Regions from separate parts of the Peribacillus sp. P4_D6 genome, predicted to be linked through region 2. Evidence: riboswitches for the same ligand, from Rfam matches in the RefSeq annotation. Region 2 holds a riboswitch; each other region holds the start of a gene.

Region 1 (5,656 bases), on a different contig from region 2:
CTCCCTTGTAGTTAGATACTTCTTCTTTTAAAGCGGTATGTTCATAATTCCCACTGACATAATCCGAATTGGCAAAATAGGGCTTCATATACCGGAAGAGGTATTCATACCCGTGCTTTTCCGTCACTTCTTCAACATAACGTCCCATCATCACATCACCGACCATTGTCATCGTCAATGGTTGATCGGATTTTGTTGCGACTGTTTTCACTTCCTCAGCCCGTCCCATCCAAGTGGTAATGACTAAAGCGATTAGTAATATAGGTAGTATGATTCCAGTGTATTTAAGATTCTTTTTCTTCGTGCGTTTAATAAAGATAAGTGTTTTTTCTTTTGCATTTAAAGTCCGTTTCATTTTTTGCACCTCAGAATAGGTAGTACACGTTCATTAAACCGAATGTTATGCCGGATAATAAAAGCGTGCTGCCAAGTGTCAATGGCATTCCTTGTCTTTGTATGGTATTTGCTATCAATCCAGGTACGATTATACCGATTCCCCGAAACTCGAATATTTCAAAGGGCATGACGGGGTAGACTAAGTCCAATAGGAGTTTCAAGCAAATCCCGGTCACCATCATGGCGGCGAATTTTCTTCTTCCATATAAAATCACCCATCTTGAAAGGCCGTGGGTGACGATTAAATAAGTTACGACACTAATGATCAAAATGGTCAGCATGATTTCCCATTGATCAAATACTAATGCCAAATAACCTGGCACGATAAGTCCTGCGGGTACGACACCCGTCTTTTCTGAAAATATAAGGCTAAGCGTTACTCCCAGTACTAGGGCTACATATAAATCCGATCCAAACATTAAGGTTCCTCCTACTTAACTTGCTTTTTGCTTTGTTTTAGATTTCATGAATGCTTCAATTAATGGTTCCGCTGCACCGTGAATATTCCCGACACCGTAGACGATGCGATTTTTCATCAATGGGCGGAGACGGGCCACGATTTCTTCAGTTGACCAGTTTTCTAAATCCCAATATTCTTTAGTATCCAATTTACCTTGCTCGAATACCTTCGTGATTGGTGATGTAGTTTCACCAATGGCAATGACTATTTCGGATTTTATGTACGGCAATACATCTCTAGCAAACTGCTCGGTACGGTCCACACGGTCTGCACGGCAGTTCATGATGACGATAGGAGGTTCTGTGCTGTATCCGAACGTATTGACACGTTCCCATATGTTCAGCGTCGATGCCGCGTCGTTTGCAGCAAAGCCATTGACAAAGAAAGTTGGCTGGATGCGATCTCCGAATTTGGTGATCCGCATGGCCCCTGGATCTGGATGTGCATTCAGCATGCCGCGGAAAGCCGTTTTTTCATCAATTCCCAAAGCTTCCGCAACGGCCAAGGCCAGTGATGCGTTATCCGGAAATACCATATAGTCGAATTCGCGTAAGAAATCTTCGGAAATTCTTGAATTATCTGCAACGATCACTTTTGTGTTGCGTTCTTTGGCGATTTGTTTGAAAAAGTCCAAATATTCACTTTCAATGGTTATTAAGTGACCATTATGGGGAATGGTAGCAGTGAAGGCTTCAGCAACCTCATCCATAGTCGGTCCCATGACATCCATATGGTCTTCCAATACATTCACGATGACCCCGATGTTTGCCTGGATCATTTTGTTTTGGAAGATTAGTTGATAGTCAGGCTGTACGGCCATGCACTCACAAACTAGTGCCTCCGTGCCTAAGTCGGCAACTTCTTTAACTACACGCCGTTGTTCTCCTATGTTGGGTCCTTCCGGGCGGCGTACAATCGGTTTTTCCTTGTCGGTAAACCAATAGATCATTCTTGCTGATGTTCCGGTTGTTTTACCTACTGTTTTGTATTTTGCTTCCTGGATCACACCTGTAATTAGACGCGTTACAGTCGATTTCCCTCGAATCCCATTCACATTCACACGTACCGGGATGGAGTCGAGACGCTTCTGATGGCGTTTTTGTTCAAAAATGCCATAGCCAAGCAAAAAGATCGCACAAATAAATATTGGTGCCATTTTTTTTTAACCTCTCTTTTTTTCAAATATTTGAATTACTGAATACACACTACATGATTTTAAACTTAATAGGCAAGAGCCAATTATTCTATCGTAATATAGTTATCAACAGATTTTTCAAATATATGTATATTAGTATGTAATAGTATCTAATGGGATGAATTATTTTATGAGTACAAAGATATGGCTGGAAATCGAGGGAATCGAGGTTTCATTTACACTAAATTATGGAAAGTTTAATAAAGCCCCATTTCAGTCAGAATCAACATGGTTTTATGAGCATTTGAACCTAATTCATAATGGCTATATTTGAATAATATTTTTTTAAAAAAGTGAGGTTTATTACAGTTTGTTAATTGTTTATACCCATTGTTTGACATAAACGTTATAATTTTTATGCATTTGTCATTCAATGTGAAATTTTGCATCTAACGACTCAATTAGTTGAACTCTTTTGAATATGGACAAAGATGAGTAAAAGAACACATCTCTTTTTTTTAGTATTTTCCTCGGGAATACCCATGGGTCTATAATTGACCTTTTACCTAAAAAATGAAATGAACTAAAGTTAACCCATTTCTTTTAAAAAATACCTAGTTTCTTCTATAGATATAGTGTTTATATAAGAATGAAAAATAAAAAAAGCCCAGAAGCATATCTGGGCTTTCGGCTTATATATTGTAAATGAATGGAATGGTCACGGATCTCCGTTAATCATGGATAGATTTACCTTTTGTGGGTCTTGAGTTACAGCATGGGTAGCTGATAATGGAAGGAATCCAGGTTAACTTGATTTCTTTCTCTCAGAAATCTCAAGGGTGGAGTCCTTTTTACCGCCATCAATCACATAAAATCTAGGAGCTAATCTCCTTTTTTTACGTTGATTGTCAGGATTCATCTTCATATAATTTTCGTATTCTTTGCGAAAGAATTCTTCGGTTTCCCGTTGCAATGCTTTTCTTTCGTTAAAATCTGCGATGAATTTGAAAAAACGTTTCATATGAATTCCTCCTTATGGGGTTAAAAGGTCTTAGTTTAATAGTAACATATCGTTGGTGAAGTTTAACCTTTTTTTGCAACTTTGGAGTGGAAATTATGTTTTTGTGTGAATAAAGTTGTGAATGGTTTGATTCGAGAAAAAGCATGTAATGGATCCTTGCTGAGTAAGTGACCGTGCATGGTATTGAAAGGGAATGTCGGGATTTGCAGAAAGCGGGTATTGGAAGCAATGATTATTTGAGTTAAAATATTCCTTATATTCATTATACACTAAATATTCTGAAAACAAAGGAAAATATTCACTTCCAGCCGCTTTTGATAGATTTGCTTTTTTATGGTTCATTATTGTGTATAGTTATATATTCCCCGAATTTATGAAAATGAAACTTCCCTTATGTGGGAGGGAAAAAAGCAATTTCCCGCATACGGGCTTTAACGCTTTTCAAATTATTGGACCCCTTATCGATATTTTATTCACTCTTTTTTATCGGATTTTTAATGTGATTTTTAATCGGGTCTAATGTTCACTTTATATAAACATCTTGATTTCTTATCATTTTCAAGTTACTATTGACTTGGAAAAATATAATATTCCGCGTTAAGGCGGAAGAGGTTCTAGCTACCCTCTCAAAAAAACTAAGGAGAAACAGTGCTCTATTCTTAGGGTGCTGTTTTTTTCCGTAAAAAGGAGTTTTATAGAAATGAAGAAGAAAGAAAAGGCAGTGGTTGTGTTTAGCGGAGGACAGGACAGTACGACGTGCTTGTTTTGGGCATTGGAGAGATTTGAGGAAGTGGAAGCGGTGACGTTCGATTATAATCAGCGGCATAGCTTGGAAATCGAATGCGCTCAAAACATTGCCAAGGAATTGGGCGTGAACCATCATATCCTTGACATGTCGCTGCTGAACCAACTGGCACCGAATGCATTGACAAGAAGTGATATCGCAGTGGCGGACGGAGAAGAAGGGGAGCTGCCGTCGACGTTCGTGCCAGGGAGGAATTTGCTGTTCCTTTCGTTTGCCGGAGTGCTGGCGAGTCAGATTGGCGCTAAACATATTGTCACAGGAGTCTGTGAAACGGATTTCAGCGGATATCCTGACTGCCGCGATGTATTCATTAAATCGTTGAATGTGACCTTGAACTTATCGATGGACCAGTCATTCGTGATTGATACGCCGCTAATGTGGCTTAATAAAGAGGAAACATGGGAGCTTGCTGACCAGCTTGGCGCGTTCGACTTTGTCCGCGAAAAGACCCTGACTTGCTATAACGGAATCATCTCCGATGGCTGTGGAGATTGTCCGGCATGCAATCTGCGGAAAAAAGGGCTGGATGACTATGTAAGCAGACGGAAGGTGCTTTCATGATGTACGGTTTTAAGATAGTGGATAAACTCCAAAAAATAGATGAAGATATTCAGCGCAGCCAATTGAAGTATACAAACAAGAGGGTTCTCGTAAGTAAGGAATTCACCTTTGARGCGGCGCACCACCTGCATGACTATGAAGGGAAATGCAAGAACCTTCATGGCCACACGTATAAAGTCATTTTCGGATTGAGCGGGTATACGGATTCACGCGGGTTGATGATAGATTTTGGTGACATCAAGGATATATGGAAAAATGAAATCGAAATCCACCTGGATCATCGTTATTTGAATGAAACCCTGCCGCTCATGAATACAACAGCTGAAAATATGGTTGTCTGGATTTATGAAAAAATGGCCGAAGCCCTTTCATTAAAAGAATATGAGGGTGCAAGAGTCGAATTTGTTCGACTGTACGAAACGCCGACAAGCTATGCCGAAGCCAGACGGGAGTGGATGGAAAGTGAGTAAACTCCCGGTAATGGAAATCTTCGGGCCGACCATCCAAGGAGAGGGAATGGTCATTGGTCAAAAAACCATGTTCGTTCGGACGGCTGGCTGCGATTATTCATGTTCCTGGTGTGATTCCGCTTTTACTTGGGATGGCACAGGGAAGGAAGATACCGTTCAGATGACTGCCGATGAAATATGGGATGAGCTGAAGCGAATTGGGGGTTCCGGTTTTTCCTTCGTGACGATATCTGGGGGGAACCCGGCCCTGCTGAAAAACCTAAACGGCTTGATAGCGATCTTACATGAAAATAAAATGAAAATAGGGGTCGAAACACAAGGGAGCCGATGGCAGGATTGGTTTCTCGATATTGATGAACTGACTATCTCACCTAAGCCGCCGAGCTCTGGAATGGACACGGACTTTACCGTGCTTGACCAAATCATCTCGAATCTTGCCAATCGAAACCCAGAAAACCATGTTTCATTGAAGATCGTCGTCTTTAACGAGGAAGATTATCAATATGCCAAACATGTACATGGGCGTTACCCGGATATTCCCTTTTATCTGCAGGTCGGCAATGACGACAGCAGGACGGCGGATGATCGTCAATTGATCAGCGGCCTATTGAAGAAGTACGAAGAGTTAATTGATAAAGTGATAGCGGATGATGAATTGAATGATGTGAAAGTCCTGCCCCAGCTGCATACCTATATATGGGGTAACAAGCGGGGGGTGTAAAGTAAAGGCAGTGTGATGTTTAATCACACTGCCTTTTAAGCTTATTACAACCTTTGCATGTGTGTAGCTTTGAAGGATGATGTGTAT
Region 2 (5,656 bases):
GTCGTGACTCTGGATATCCCGCCATTAAGGAGCCGAAAAGAGGATATTCCGTTGCTTGTCCGACACTTGGTTGAGAGAAATGGTCATGGAGATATCTCATTTTCCAATGAAGCCATTGAAAAATTACAGCAATACAACTGGCCAGGCAACATACGCGAACTATCTAATGTGGTCTTGCGCACGCTAACTCTTGCAGACAATAAGTCAGTAATAACCGCCAATGATATCTCACTATCCAACAGCCAGATCACACCTGACAAAAATGTGTCACCTGAGATACAGTCAACAGAAAACCTTCTTGAAGAGTGGCGAAAAAGGCTGGTGGCTGATTTTAATGAGAAGGATGAACTGATGCTTGAAGAAATCCTTACGGAAATCAAACAGCTTCAATCAACAATTGGAAAGGAGCTCGTCATGCAGGCACTGCAAAAAACCTACGGCAACCGGAATGAAGCTGCCAAACGCTTGCAAATATCCATAAGGAAATTGCGCTATATATTAAATGAGAAGAGCCAGTAAAAAGGAGGATGCCCCGTTCCAGGGCTTCCTCCTCTGTTCCTATTCTAGCGTCAAAACGATGCGGCCGTTGATTTCTCCGTTTTCCATCATTGAAAACACGTCATTGATTTCATCAAGCTTTCTTGTTTCAATATTCGTTCTGACTTTACCCTCAGCCGCAAATTGAACAGCTTCCTGTAAATCTTTTCTCGTCCCGACGATGGACCCTTTTACAGTCACCCCATTTAACACTGTATCAAAAATCGGGATTGGAAGTTCATCATTCGGCAATCCGACTACGACAAGTGTGCCGCCTCTCTTGACTGAACTGTAAGCCTGTTCGAATGCTTTTTTCGTAACCGCCACAGAAATGGATGCCTGTACGCCGCCAACCTTATCCTTAATGGCCTGTACAGGATCGGTCTTAAGCCCATTAACCGTGTAATCCGCCCCAAGTTCCGTTGCCAGATCAAGCTTATCATCTTGAATATCGACAGCAATGACATTAAAGCCCATCGCTTTTGCGTATTGCAGGGCAACATGTCCCAATCCGCCAATTCCATAAATCGCTACCCAATCGCCAGGTTTTGCTTCTGATACCTTAAGCGCCTTATAAGTCGTTACACCTGCACAGAAAATCGGTGATACCTCCGCAAAGTCAAGCCCTTCAGGAACCTTCACCACATACTTGGCTGGTGCTTTACAATATTCTGCATACCCGCCGTCCACGGAATAGCCTGCATTCAATTGATCCAGGCAAAGCGTTTCCCTACCGGTCAGACAATATTCACAATCGCCGCAGGCCGAATAAAGCCAAGGGATCCCAACACGGTCACCCACTTTCAAGGAAGTTACGCCTTCCGCCACCTTTTCTATAATGCCCACACCCTCATGTCCCGGGATAAGCGGAAGCTTGGGTTTTACCGGCCAATCACCATGTGCAGCATGTAAATCGGTATGACACACGCCACAGGCTTTAATTTTCACTAATATCTCACCATATTCCAATTCCGGAATCGGTACTTCCTTAATCTCAAGTTTTTGGTTAAATTCATTGACGACCGCCGCTTTCATTGTCTTGACCTGTTGTTTTGCATTTACAGTGCTTGCCCCTTGTTTTACATTCATGATTACTATTCCTCCCTTAATCTAGTGAATATTATTTCTTGCTACTGCTTATACAAGATGCAAGTGCCATGCCACTGCAAAATGGCCAAGACGACAGCATTCACAAAAAAAAGTGCCGAAAGATCGGCCCATTTGGACGAATTAACGGCTCAAGTTGGACGAAATCCGGTTTGTATATTGCAGGAAAAATGGTTCACCCTATAAATAGGAGGTGCCTAAACCATGGACAAATTTGAAGAAGCCTATGAGTCATATAAACAGCAGGGAACACCGCAAGCAAACCAAAGTGATTCAGCAGCAGGAAAAGAAGAAATCATCGCCGTAAGGAAAAATGAAGAGGACAATATTATCGCCATCAAGACGAACTCCGGCCGCGAACTCGACTACCCCTCAGCCCTTGCGGAAGCCAAAGCTGGCAACCTGGCCAACGTTGACCTCTTTCATAAATATGGACGTGACATATTACGGAGTGAGCCCGATGGGATAAAAGAAAATAACCTGGATCAACTGCCGGAGTTTTGAATTTTTCGGGGAGACTGCCTGATACGGGCAGTTTTTTTCTATCTGGATGCGCAAAAAAAAGAACCAGCATGGTTAGCCGGATCTTATTTTTCATAAGGATAGGATTCAGAGATTTCGAGCAGTCGGCCGCAGGACTCGACAACCTCGATGATTTCCATCCATGACATGTCCAGACCCAGTTCATTAGCATGGGAAATCTTATCCCGTAATTTTCGGATGGCATTCGCATCCTTCTTCCCTTTACTTTTCGAAGGGATTTGGAAGAAGTGCCTCAATTCTTTATCTTTATGTATAATATCGAATTTATCACTGATTTGCAGGCACTCTATTATATTGATATCCTCATTTTTATCGATTCTCCTTTTATATAATTCGGTTGCCTTTTCTAAACGGTCTTCGCTGATCATTGGATACCAGCTGCCATCGCCGAATCTATCCAGGATGATATCGCTCATCCTCATTTCCAATAAGGTAATATATCCGAATATCAGCATCCTGATCGGAGGCTTTTGGAGGTCGGCATGGGTAATCAACATTTTAATTGAATTATTCTCTAATACGAACACCCTTGTCTTATTCTTAAAAATATGGAGAAGCTGGATCAAAGGGGTTGAATTCGAAACCATTTCCCTTGGTGAGAAGTTTCTCATATATTCAGAAATACTTCCCTCACCTAGTTCTTGCCTTTCGATATATCCGATGATTTCCCCTTGATCTTGGACTGCCAATATATCAAAATTCTTTTTTTTCATTGCTTTCTGGATATCCAGCGCCAGATCGTTTTTATGGCAAAACTCAAGCTCCTGGGCAATGCTCTTAACCGTTATATTTTCTTCATAAAGAGTTTTAAGACTCAGATAGCTGCTATTGCTTTTTCTTTCGCTTCCATTTAACATCTTTCAACCTCCGATCAGGAACACTTTCTGCCCGTTTTCCGCTTTAATAATAGAAATGAATGCGGCCCCAAATAAAGTTCACTTTAGTGGACTCCATCCCATTCATCAAATGCCATCAACTGCATTTCCTGCCGCCGTTTCCACATTCCCCTTTTCTTCCCACCCCTTACAAACATCCACCCAATCCTTGGCACCTGAATATTCAAATAATTCAGCGAGTGTAAGTTCTATTGCAGAGTTTGAACTGCCGCAAGCCGGAAACAATGACTCGAAGCGCTTCATCGATACATCAAGAAAAACAGCTAAATCGTTTGCCAGGCCAAACGGGCAAACGCCTCCGATTGCATGGCCGGTCTGTGCAAGCACTTCATCAGGTGAAAGCATTCGTGCCTTGAAACCGAACGTCTGACGAAATTTCTTATTATCCACTTTCGCGTCCCCTGCGGCAACGACCAAAATCGCGTGTTCACCTTCCCCTTTAAAGGAAAGGGTCTTGGCAATCCGTGCTGGGATAACACCGATGGTTTCCGCTGCCTCAATCACCGTGGCACTAGATGTTTCGAACTCCTTTACGTCACCTTCCCGATTCCATTGTTTAAAATGGCTTTTGACACTTTCGATCGACATATTAATATTCACTCCTTTTTATGTACATATTGAAATAATATCATCCTTCATTGCAATAATTCAAAATCCAATTGTGCTGCTTCATCTGATTGGAAACCTATAAATTAAAACCATTCTTTACAAATTGACGAAACAAGCTTACATGGGCTACTATTAATCATCGGGTAAACGCCTGCACGTGGTTCGTAACCATCCCACGATAAAAAACTAGGGAGAGAGTAAAATGAATGTTCGTACACTCGTGATAAACGGGTTATTGGCTGCCTTGTATGTGGCGGTCTCATTGGTGTTTAAACCAATAGCTTTTGAGATGTTCCAATTCCGTGTACCGGAAATGTTGAATCATCTGATTGTATTCAATAAAAAGTATATCTACGGTATCGTTGGAGGAGTCTTCATATCGAATCTGCTCTTTTCGCCGATGGTGCCATATGATTTGATTTTTGGGGTGGGCCAATCCCTGCTCGCCTTATTGCTTGTCATTTATGTTTCTCGTTTCATAAAAGGCATTAAAGGACGTATGGTCGCTACGATTATCTTTTTCACGTTCACAATGTTTTTAATTGCAATTGAACTGAACCTTGCCTTTGGCTTGCCATTCTGGCTAAGCTGGATGACTACAGCTGTCGGTGAGTTCGTTGTCCTTTTGATTGGAGCGCCAATCATTTATGGAATGAACAAAAGAATTCAGTTTGAAAAGTGGCTTTAAAAGGAATCTTCGCGCCGTTAAGCCACTATAATGGAAAAGAGCTGTCTGCATGATGCGGCAGCTCTTTTTTTTCACCATTGAACTCGAAAATGATAAACTATTAGTAAGAATGGTGGTGGCCCTTTGAAAAAAGTCCTGACCATAATCGGTCTACTTGTAATCGCAATTTTTATATACTCTAATGCAGAACTGTTCACTTTGGTTTGGAAAAGTGATTTGGATTCTGTTATTGGCATATTGAAGGAAAATCTTTTGCTTACATTTATTGTGACATTCGTATTGATGTTTGTACAAAATTCTTTTACAATCATCCCCTTAATTTTGCTCCTGACCATCAATGTCACGATATTCGGATTCATATATGGCTATCTATGGAGTTGGTTTACAAGTGTTGTTGCCTCAGGATTCATTTTTTATGCAGCAAGAAACTGGTTTCAGGAGCTTCTTTTAAAGAAGATTGGTGAAAAGTGGCAAGAATCTGTAGTGGAGCATGGCTTCATGTACGTGTTTACAGGCAGGATTTTCCCGCTTATCCCCACAAGCTTAATTAACTTGGCGGCCGGAGTCAGCACCGTCACTTTCAAAGACTTTTTATTGGCGACGGCACTTGGCAACCTTATATACTTTTTTTTCCTATCACTGATTCCCTATGGACTGCTATCTGTTGAAATGAACCAATATACGCTAGCTGCTCTTGCACTCCTCTTCTTACTATTCTTCATGATCTATAAGCGTGCAAAAAAGAAGAAGAAACTAACCCTCTTCAGCAAAAACAGGTGACCACATTGGCCCCTGTTTTTTTATTTAGAGATTCTGCATATATTTTTTTCCGATAGTTTGTTAAAATGTGTATGTATTTTTACCTTTGAAATGTCTTAAAAACAGGGAGAATCTCCATGTCCAAACGCTCCATCTTAGCAATATATATCCTATCCGGGATTCTTACATTAGTCGTATTCGACTATTTTTTAACTACAAATATCCATAATAAAGAGGTCTTCATTCAACTCCAAAGGGCGGAAGGCATTGTTTTCCTTTTATCAATAGGCTTAATTCTATATCTTTATTTAGCTAAAAAGGAAGAATTCAAACGATTAAAAGAGGCGGAACAACGTCGGCGCACACTCATCAATTCAATGGTGGATTTCGTTAATTTCAAGGATGGGGATGGCCGATGGCTTGAATCCAATACCTTCGGGCTGCAATTATTTCAATTGGAGCATGTAGATTATAAGGGAAAAAGAGACAGTGAGCTCGCAGAATACACCGAATTTTA
Region 3 (5,656 bases), on a different contig from region 2:
ACGATCAGCCACTTTTGATATAATAAGTTATATATGAATTAATTAATAAATGTAGCGGAGATGATGAATTGACATTGCCGGTTTTGATTGTGACAATCATCTTAAGTTTGTTAAAAATATTGGTTTCCTGTCTTCCAACAGATGCAGTTAATTGGATTATCAGTAAATTTAAAATACATTCAGAAATTAGTGGCGGGAATGCGATCGTAACCTTTGACGGAAAACGTTTGGAAGGTGAAGAAAAAATTCAAGTTATTAATTATTTTAATAGCACTAGATTTTTGAAGGGAAATCATATATTCCCGGGGAATGAGGAATTGTTTTTACATCCAGATAATAGTGGGACTCCATTGGTCATTGATACTAAAAGAGGCAAAAAGGATGTTAGGTTATTTCTATATATTTACAGCGACCGCGTGGATGTAGTTAAACGGTACAAGAAGAAGCTCATTTCTTATAGTCTATTTTCCGATAGCCTCCAAGAACGTTCCATGCCATTAATAAGAAATTTAGTTTAATAGAACATTAAAAAGACGGTCCTTAAAAGACCGTCTTTGAGTTTGTAAACAAAAGGGTTAAAACATAGTTGATTGGAGCGGGTGTGCGAGACTCCTGCGGGAAAAGCGAGTCCAAGGGAGACACCGCGGGCGCAAAGGCACCGGGGAGGTTCCCGGACCGCCCGCGGAAAGCGAGTGCCTGGAGTGGAAATTAACGGTTAAATTGTCTACAGCTGAGACGGGCCTTAAAAATACCTTCTTTTTTATAAGGCTTTTAATATAATTCCATTTCAAGGATATTTTTTCATTATAAAAGTTCTGGTACACAAACTGGCATCTTGATTTTAGTGCCTTTTGAAAAAAACAATTAAAAGTGTTATTAAGTAGGAGGGGATTGCAAGAGGGTCGTTAATCGTGCATATGAAAAGTATTTGGGATAGTATTTAAGGGAATAAAAAAGCAGGTATCTATTGCGATGCCTGCTTTTTTATGCTTTCCATTGTTTTTCAACTTGATGAAGGGCTTGTTGTAAAATTACTTCATGATCAGTACCCGGTTTAGCAAGGACGTTAGTTTGATAAGATTTTCCTTGGAAATCAACTGTTACTGTAACTTTTACCATTATGCATCTTTCCTTTCCTAATTCAGAATTAAATGAGGTGGTTGTACCTATTTCTTTTATACCCGGAGCAGAAGGATAATCAAACATTTCAAAAGCTAAAATCGTGTGAATTAATATTCAAAATTATCTGATATTTTAAGTGAAGTGTCAACACTTTTTTTTGACATGCCCCATTTTCAGGTTTTTTAAAAAACGACCTGGCTTGTATACATGAAAGCCAGGTTGTTTTTTTAAAACGAACTATATTCATATTTTAGTTAAAATAATACCGATTAATGCTGCAAGGACACCAGCAATTTGATAGTTTTTTAGTTTTTCCTTGAATATATAACATCCAGCGAATACGACAACCAAACAGTTCAGGCTGACGACAGGGAAAATGATGCTTGCGATGCCAGTGTTCAACGCAAAGAAATAACATCCATAGCCTATCATGCTTAAAAAGCCTACTAAGGAACCGATTTTGACTTCCTTTAGCTTGATTTTTTCTTTTTTAAAGGCTAGAGCCGAAAGAAGATAAAGCATTCCGCCTCCATACATTGATACAAGGATATCAAGGGAGTTTAATTGAAGACGAGTTGATGTCGTCATAAGAATGCCGAGCACACCAAAAGATAAGATGGAGAGTAATGTGTGCATCATCCATGGGACATATTGATGATTACCTTTTGCATTAGGTGTATATTGGATGACTAATGTAGCGATAAACATGCAGGCGATTCCACTCCACTGCAAGGAAGAAATATGTTCGTGAAAAATTAAAGCTGCACAGAGAATGGGGAATATGGCATTCGCTGCGATTAATGGAGATGTCAAGCTTGCCGGACCTTTTTCAAAGGCGCTTGCCATCTGGATGTTACCATTGGCGTTCAGTACACCAATTGCTGCACCAAGCATGATGGACAGCCAGTTCAGCTGCAAACCATCCATTGATACTCCATAAACAATGGACAAAATAAAAGCTGAAAAATAAAAGAAAAATTGGATATGTATCTTGGAATACCCTTTTCCGCTGCTCCATTTAAAAATGCTATTATTGATTCCGAAACATAAACTCGTGATGAGTGCTGCAAAAATCCACATTGACTTAATCTCTTCCTTCATGTAGGATAAACTTCTTCTACATTTTAAGCTGAATGCCCTTAGGAATCAAACCAAATTTAAAATGTATGATTGACAGATTAGATATTTTTTTCTATATTTACTATGACAATTTTAAAATATTTCCCGATAAACGGGAGAGGTTCATAGCATCACCCTCTTAAAAAAACTATGGCTTTGATATTTTTTGCGAATCAACCATATCTTTGAGGAGATATGGTTTTTGTTATATAGAGGCCCATTTTATGAATCTCCCTGAAATGTGGGATTAGGAGGACTTTTCATGTCTGGAAGAAAAGAAGAAGAATTAAAAAAAGATATCACACTGCTTGGGAATCAAGGAACAAAATATACATTCGACTATGCTCCTGAAATCCTTGAGTCATTCGATAACAAGCATCCGAACCGGGACTATTTCGTCAAATTCAATTGCCCGGAATTCACTAGTTTATGTCCAATCACGGGCCAGCCGGACTTTGCTACCATTTACATCAGCTATATTCCAAGTGTGAAAATGGTGGAAAGTAAGTCTTTGAAACTCTACTTATTCAGCTTCCGCAATCATGGTGATTTCCATGAAGACTGCATGAACATCATCATGAATGATTTAATCGAATTGATGGACCCTAAATATATTGAAGTCTGGGGCAAGTTTACACCTAGGGGCGGAATTTCCATCGACCCTTACACGAATTACGGGAAACCAGGTACGAAGTATGAGGAAATGGCGAATTACCGCTTGATGAATCATGACTTATACCCGGAAACCGTGGATAATCGCTAAAGAATAGGAGGGACAATGGGCATATGCCCGTTGTCTTTTTTTAGTTTATAGCTAATTTCGATCAGTGGTCCTGTTATTCTGTCCTTTTTAAAAGTACAAATGTCCTTCTATAATGGAATTTCCACTTGATTGTTTCGAGAAAAAGCGTAATAATAGGGAGAGTTAATTTTGACAGAATATTTACGAAAATAGGGGATGTCGAGATGAAAGTTGCAAAGTTTGGTGGAAGTTCACTTGCGTCAGGTGATCAGTTGAGGAAGGTATTCGAAATTGTTGTTTCTGATCCAGAGAGGAAGATTGTGGTCGTTTCCGCTCCAGGAAAACGCAATTCCGATGATATAAAGGTGACGGATTTATTGATTGAAGCTGCGGAACAGCAGCTGCGCGGGGATAACGGAGAGCATTTGATAGAAGATGTTGTATCCCGCTATGCGAGCATTGCGGAAGAGTTGGATATATCCGAGAGTGTCATCACAGGGATTCATGAAAATTTAATGGCGCTGCTGCATGCAGATCAAACTAACCCAAAGCGCTATCTGGATGCCTTGAAGGCAGGTGGCGAGGATAATAATGCGAAGCTGGTCGCAGGTTATTTCCAAAGCCTTGGAGTGGAGGCACAGTATATCAATCCGAAGAAGGCAGGCTTGATCGTAACGGATGAAGGTGGATTTACCAGGGTGCTGCCAGAGTCTTATGATAGGTTATATGCTCTGCGTGATGAGCCGGGAATCGTTGTATTCCCAGGATTCTTCGGATATACGTTAGATGGTGATGTGTTAACCTTCTCAAGAAGCGGTTCCGATATTACGGGTTCGATTCTTGCTAATGGGGTCAAAGCTGATTTGTATGAGAACTTTACGGACGTGGATGCCGTTTATGCGGTGAATCCAAATGTGGTTTCCAATCCGAAGGGAATCCGGGAACTAACCTATCGTGAGATGCGTGAGCTTTCTTATGCAGGTTTCTCGGTATTTCATGATGAGGCGCTGATTCCTGCATTCCGGGCGGGAATACCTGTCCATATCCAGAATACGAACAATCCGGCGGCACAAGGGACCCGCATTGTGAATACACGGGATAATACGAACGGGCCTGTTATTGGGATTGCAAGTGATAAAGGATTTTGCAGTATTTACATTAGCAAATATTTGATGAACCGGGAAGTTGGTTTTGGCCGGAAACTGCTGCACATCCTCGAGGATTATGGAGTTTCATATGAGCATATTCCATCAGGCATCGATGATGTGACGCTTATTCTAAGGCAGGACCAGATGAAAGGGGATGCCGAAAAGAAAATCATTTCCCGAATCAAGAAAGAGCTTCATGCCGATGAAGTGAATGTGGAACATGATCTTGCCTTGATCATGGTTGTAGGGGAAGGAATGCGCCATAATGTCGGTACAACGGCAAGAGCGTCAAAAGCCTTGGCTGAAGCAAAGGTGAATATTGAGATGATCAATCAAGGCTCTTCGGAGGTAAGCATGATGTTCGGTGTGAAAGGGCACAACGAAGAGACGGCAATTCAGGCATTATATCACGAGTTCTTTTGAGTATGAGCGTTTAGGGACCTCCTTTTAGAAGGGGGTTTTTTGTGATTGATCTTTTAATCACTATACATACGCTGGATTTTTTTCATCTGGTTCTTTATGGTAGTGGCAATGACCGTGGGGATAATCATTCCAAGCTAACAGACGCGCTGCAGGGTTCAGAGCGTCTGTTTTCAGGTGGCTAAAGCAATTGGAGGAGAACGGAGTTGACGCTCTAGAAACGGATAAAAAGGGACGTCCAACCCCATACATATCTTACACCAAATTATAAATGAAATAGATGTCAATGGCACATCAAGTTTACGAGCTAAATGATTCACTGGCACCAATTGATTTAAGTAATTACTTCAAGTTGATCTTGCTGAATAGAATCATGTTTAAAAAGCATCCTTATCACCTGGTTAAATACTTCTATATAATATAAAAAAATGTAGGAATAAGTTATATCTATATGTGATTGGAGTGTAAGGCACTAGACTCCTTCAGGAAAAGCGCGTGCCTGGAGCGGAAATCAACATTCAAATTGTGTAAAAGCCATAAAAAAACTGTAGAAAACCCGGTTTTCATCGAGTTTGTCTACAGTCTGAGCCTCCAACTGGAAGATTGGAGGCCTTCCTTTTATGTTAGTCCATGACGGTCAGGAGTTGATCGATCGCGTTCCTTGGGCGAGGGGCAGGAATCATATCGGGATAGCCAACATGAAGGCTGCCGACGATCTTCTCGCCTGGTTTCACGCCAAAAGCTCCACGAAACTCCATGCTGTGTATCATGCCGTATGTTTCCCATATCATCCCGATTCCCTGTTCCCAGGCAAGCAGGCTGAAGTTCTGGATCAAGGCACTTGTAGCCGCATAATCTTCTTCACGTGTCATGGGATTCGGATTCTCTTCCATGATCACTGCGACAAACATCGGTACACCCATGAGTTTATTATATCCTCGCTGTCCGGCTGCTTTTTTCTTTTCAGGGTCCTTTTCCTTGCCTTCCATGAATGCACGTGTTGCTTCTGCTAGTTTTAAACGGCTATCACCATGCACCACGACGAAGCGCCATGGCTGGGTCATTTTATGGTTCGGTGCCCATGTCGAAGTTTCCAATAATGATT

What was found. A riboswitch is a leader RNA that binds a small molecule or an ion and turns the genes downstream of it on or off. The one in region 2 is predicted to bind preQ1.
Region 1: another riboswitch for preQ1. It lies ahead of queC (7-cyano-7-deazaguanine synthase QueC); the one in region 2 lies ahead of AC1DVB_RS14600 (QueT transporter family protein).
Region 3: another riboswitch for preQ1. It lies ahead of queF (preQ(1) synthase); the one in region 2 lies ahead of AC1DVB_RS14600 (QueT transporter family protein).

What each region holds. Positions count from the first base shown of each region.
Region 1 is NZ_JBFUIQ010000028.1:12,505-18,160, reverse strand. Features, by position in the region: gene AC1DVB_RS11445 (CapA family protein) at 1-355, opposite strand, end outside; gene pgsC (poly-gamma-glutamate biosynthesis protein PgsC) at 366-815, opposite strand; gene pgsB (poly-gamma-glutamate synthase PgsB) at 831-2,012, opposite strand; gene AC1DVB_RS11430 (hypothetical protein) at 2,797-3,012, opposite strand; PreQ1 riboswitch class I at 3,615-3,657, shown strand; gene queC (7-cyano-7-deazaguanine synthase QueC) at 3,713-4,378, shown strand; gene queD (6-carboxytetrahydropterin synthase QueD) at 4,378-4,848, shown strand; gene queE (7-carboxy-7-deazaguanine synthase QueE) at 4,841-5,569, shown strand; gene AC1DVB_RS11410 (DUF4260 domain-containing protein) at 5,614-5,656, opposite strand, start outside.
Region 2 is NZ_JBFUIQ010000043.1:8,936-14,591, reverse strand. Features, by position in the region: gene AC1DVB_RS14625 (sigma-54-dependent transcriptional regulator) at 1-519, shown strand, start outside; gene adhP (alcohol dehydrogenase AdhP) at 559-1,572, opposite strand; gene AC1DVB_RS14615 (DUF3892 domain-containing protein) at 1,849-2,148, shown strand; gene AC1DVB_RS14610 (CBS domain-containing protein) at 2,232-3,044, opposite strand; gene AC1DVB_RS14605 (YbaK/EbsC family protein) at 3,150-3,671, opposite strand; PreQ1 riboswitch class I at 3,844-3,888, shown strand; gene AC1DVB_RS14600 (QueT transporter family protein) at 3,895-4,380, shown strand; gene AC1DVB_RS14595 (TVP38/TMEM64 family protein) at 4,504-5,160, shown strand; gene AC1DVB_RS14590 (PAS domain-containing sensor histidine kinase) at 5,277-5,656, shown strand, end outside.
Region 3 is NZ_JBFUIQ010000013.1:21,594-27,249, reverse strand. Features, by position in the region: gene AC1DVB_RS06845 (YfmQ family protein) at 69-518, shown strand; gene AC1DVB_RS06840 (BA3454 family stress response protein) at 985-1,119, opposite strand; gene AC1DVB_RS06835 (EamA family transporter) at 1,366-2,223, opposite strand; PreQ1 riboswitch class I at 2,354-2,399, shown strand; gene queF (preQ(1) synthase) at 2,504-3,004, shown strand; gene AC1DVB_RS06825 (aspartate kinase) at 3,208-4,554, shown strand; gene AC1DVB_RS06820 (hypothetical protein) at 4,596-4,736, shown strand; gene AC1DVB_RS06815 (nitroreductase family protein) at 5,175-5,656, opposite strand, start outside.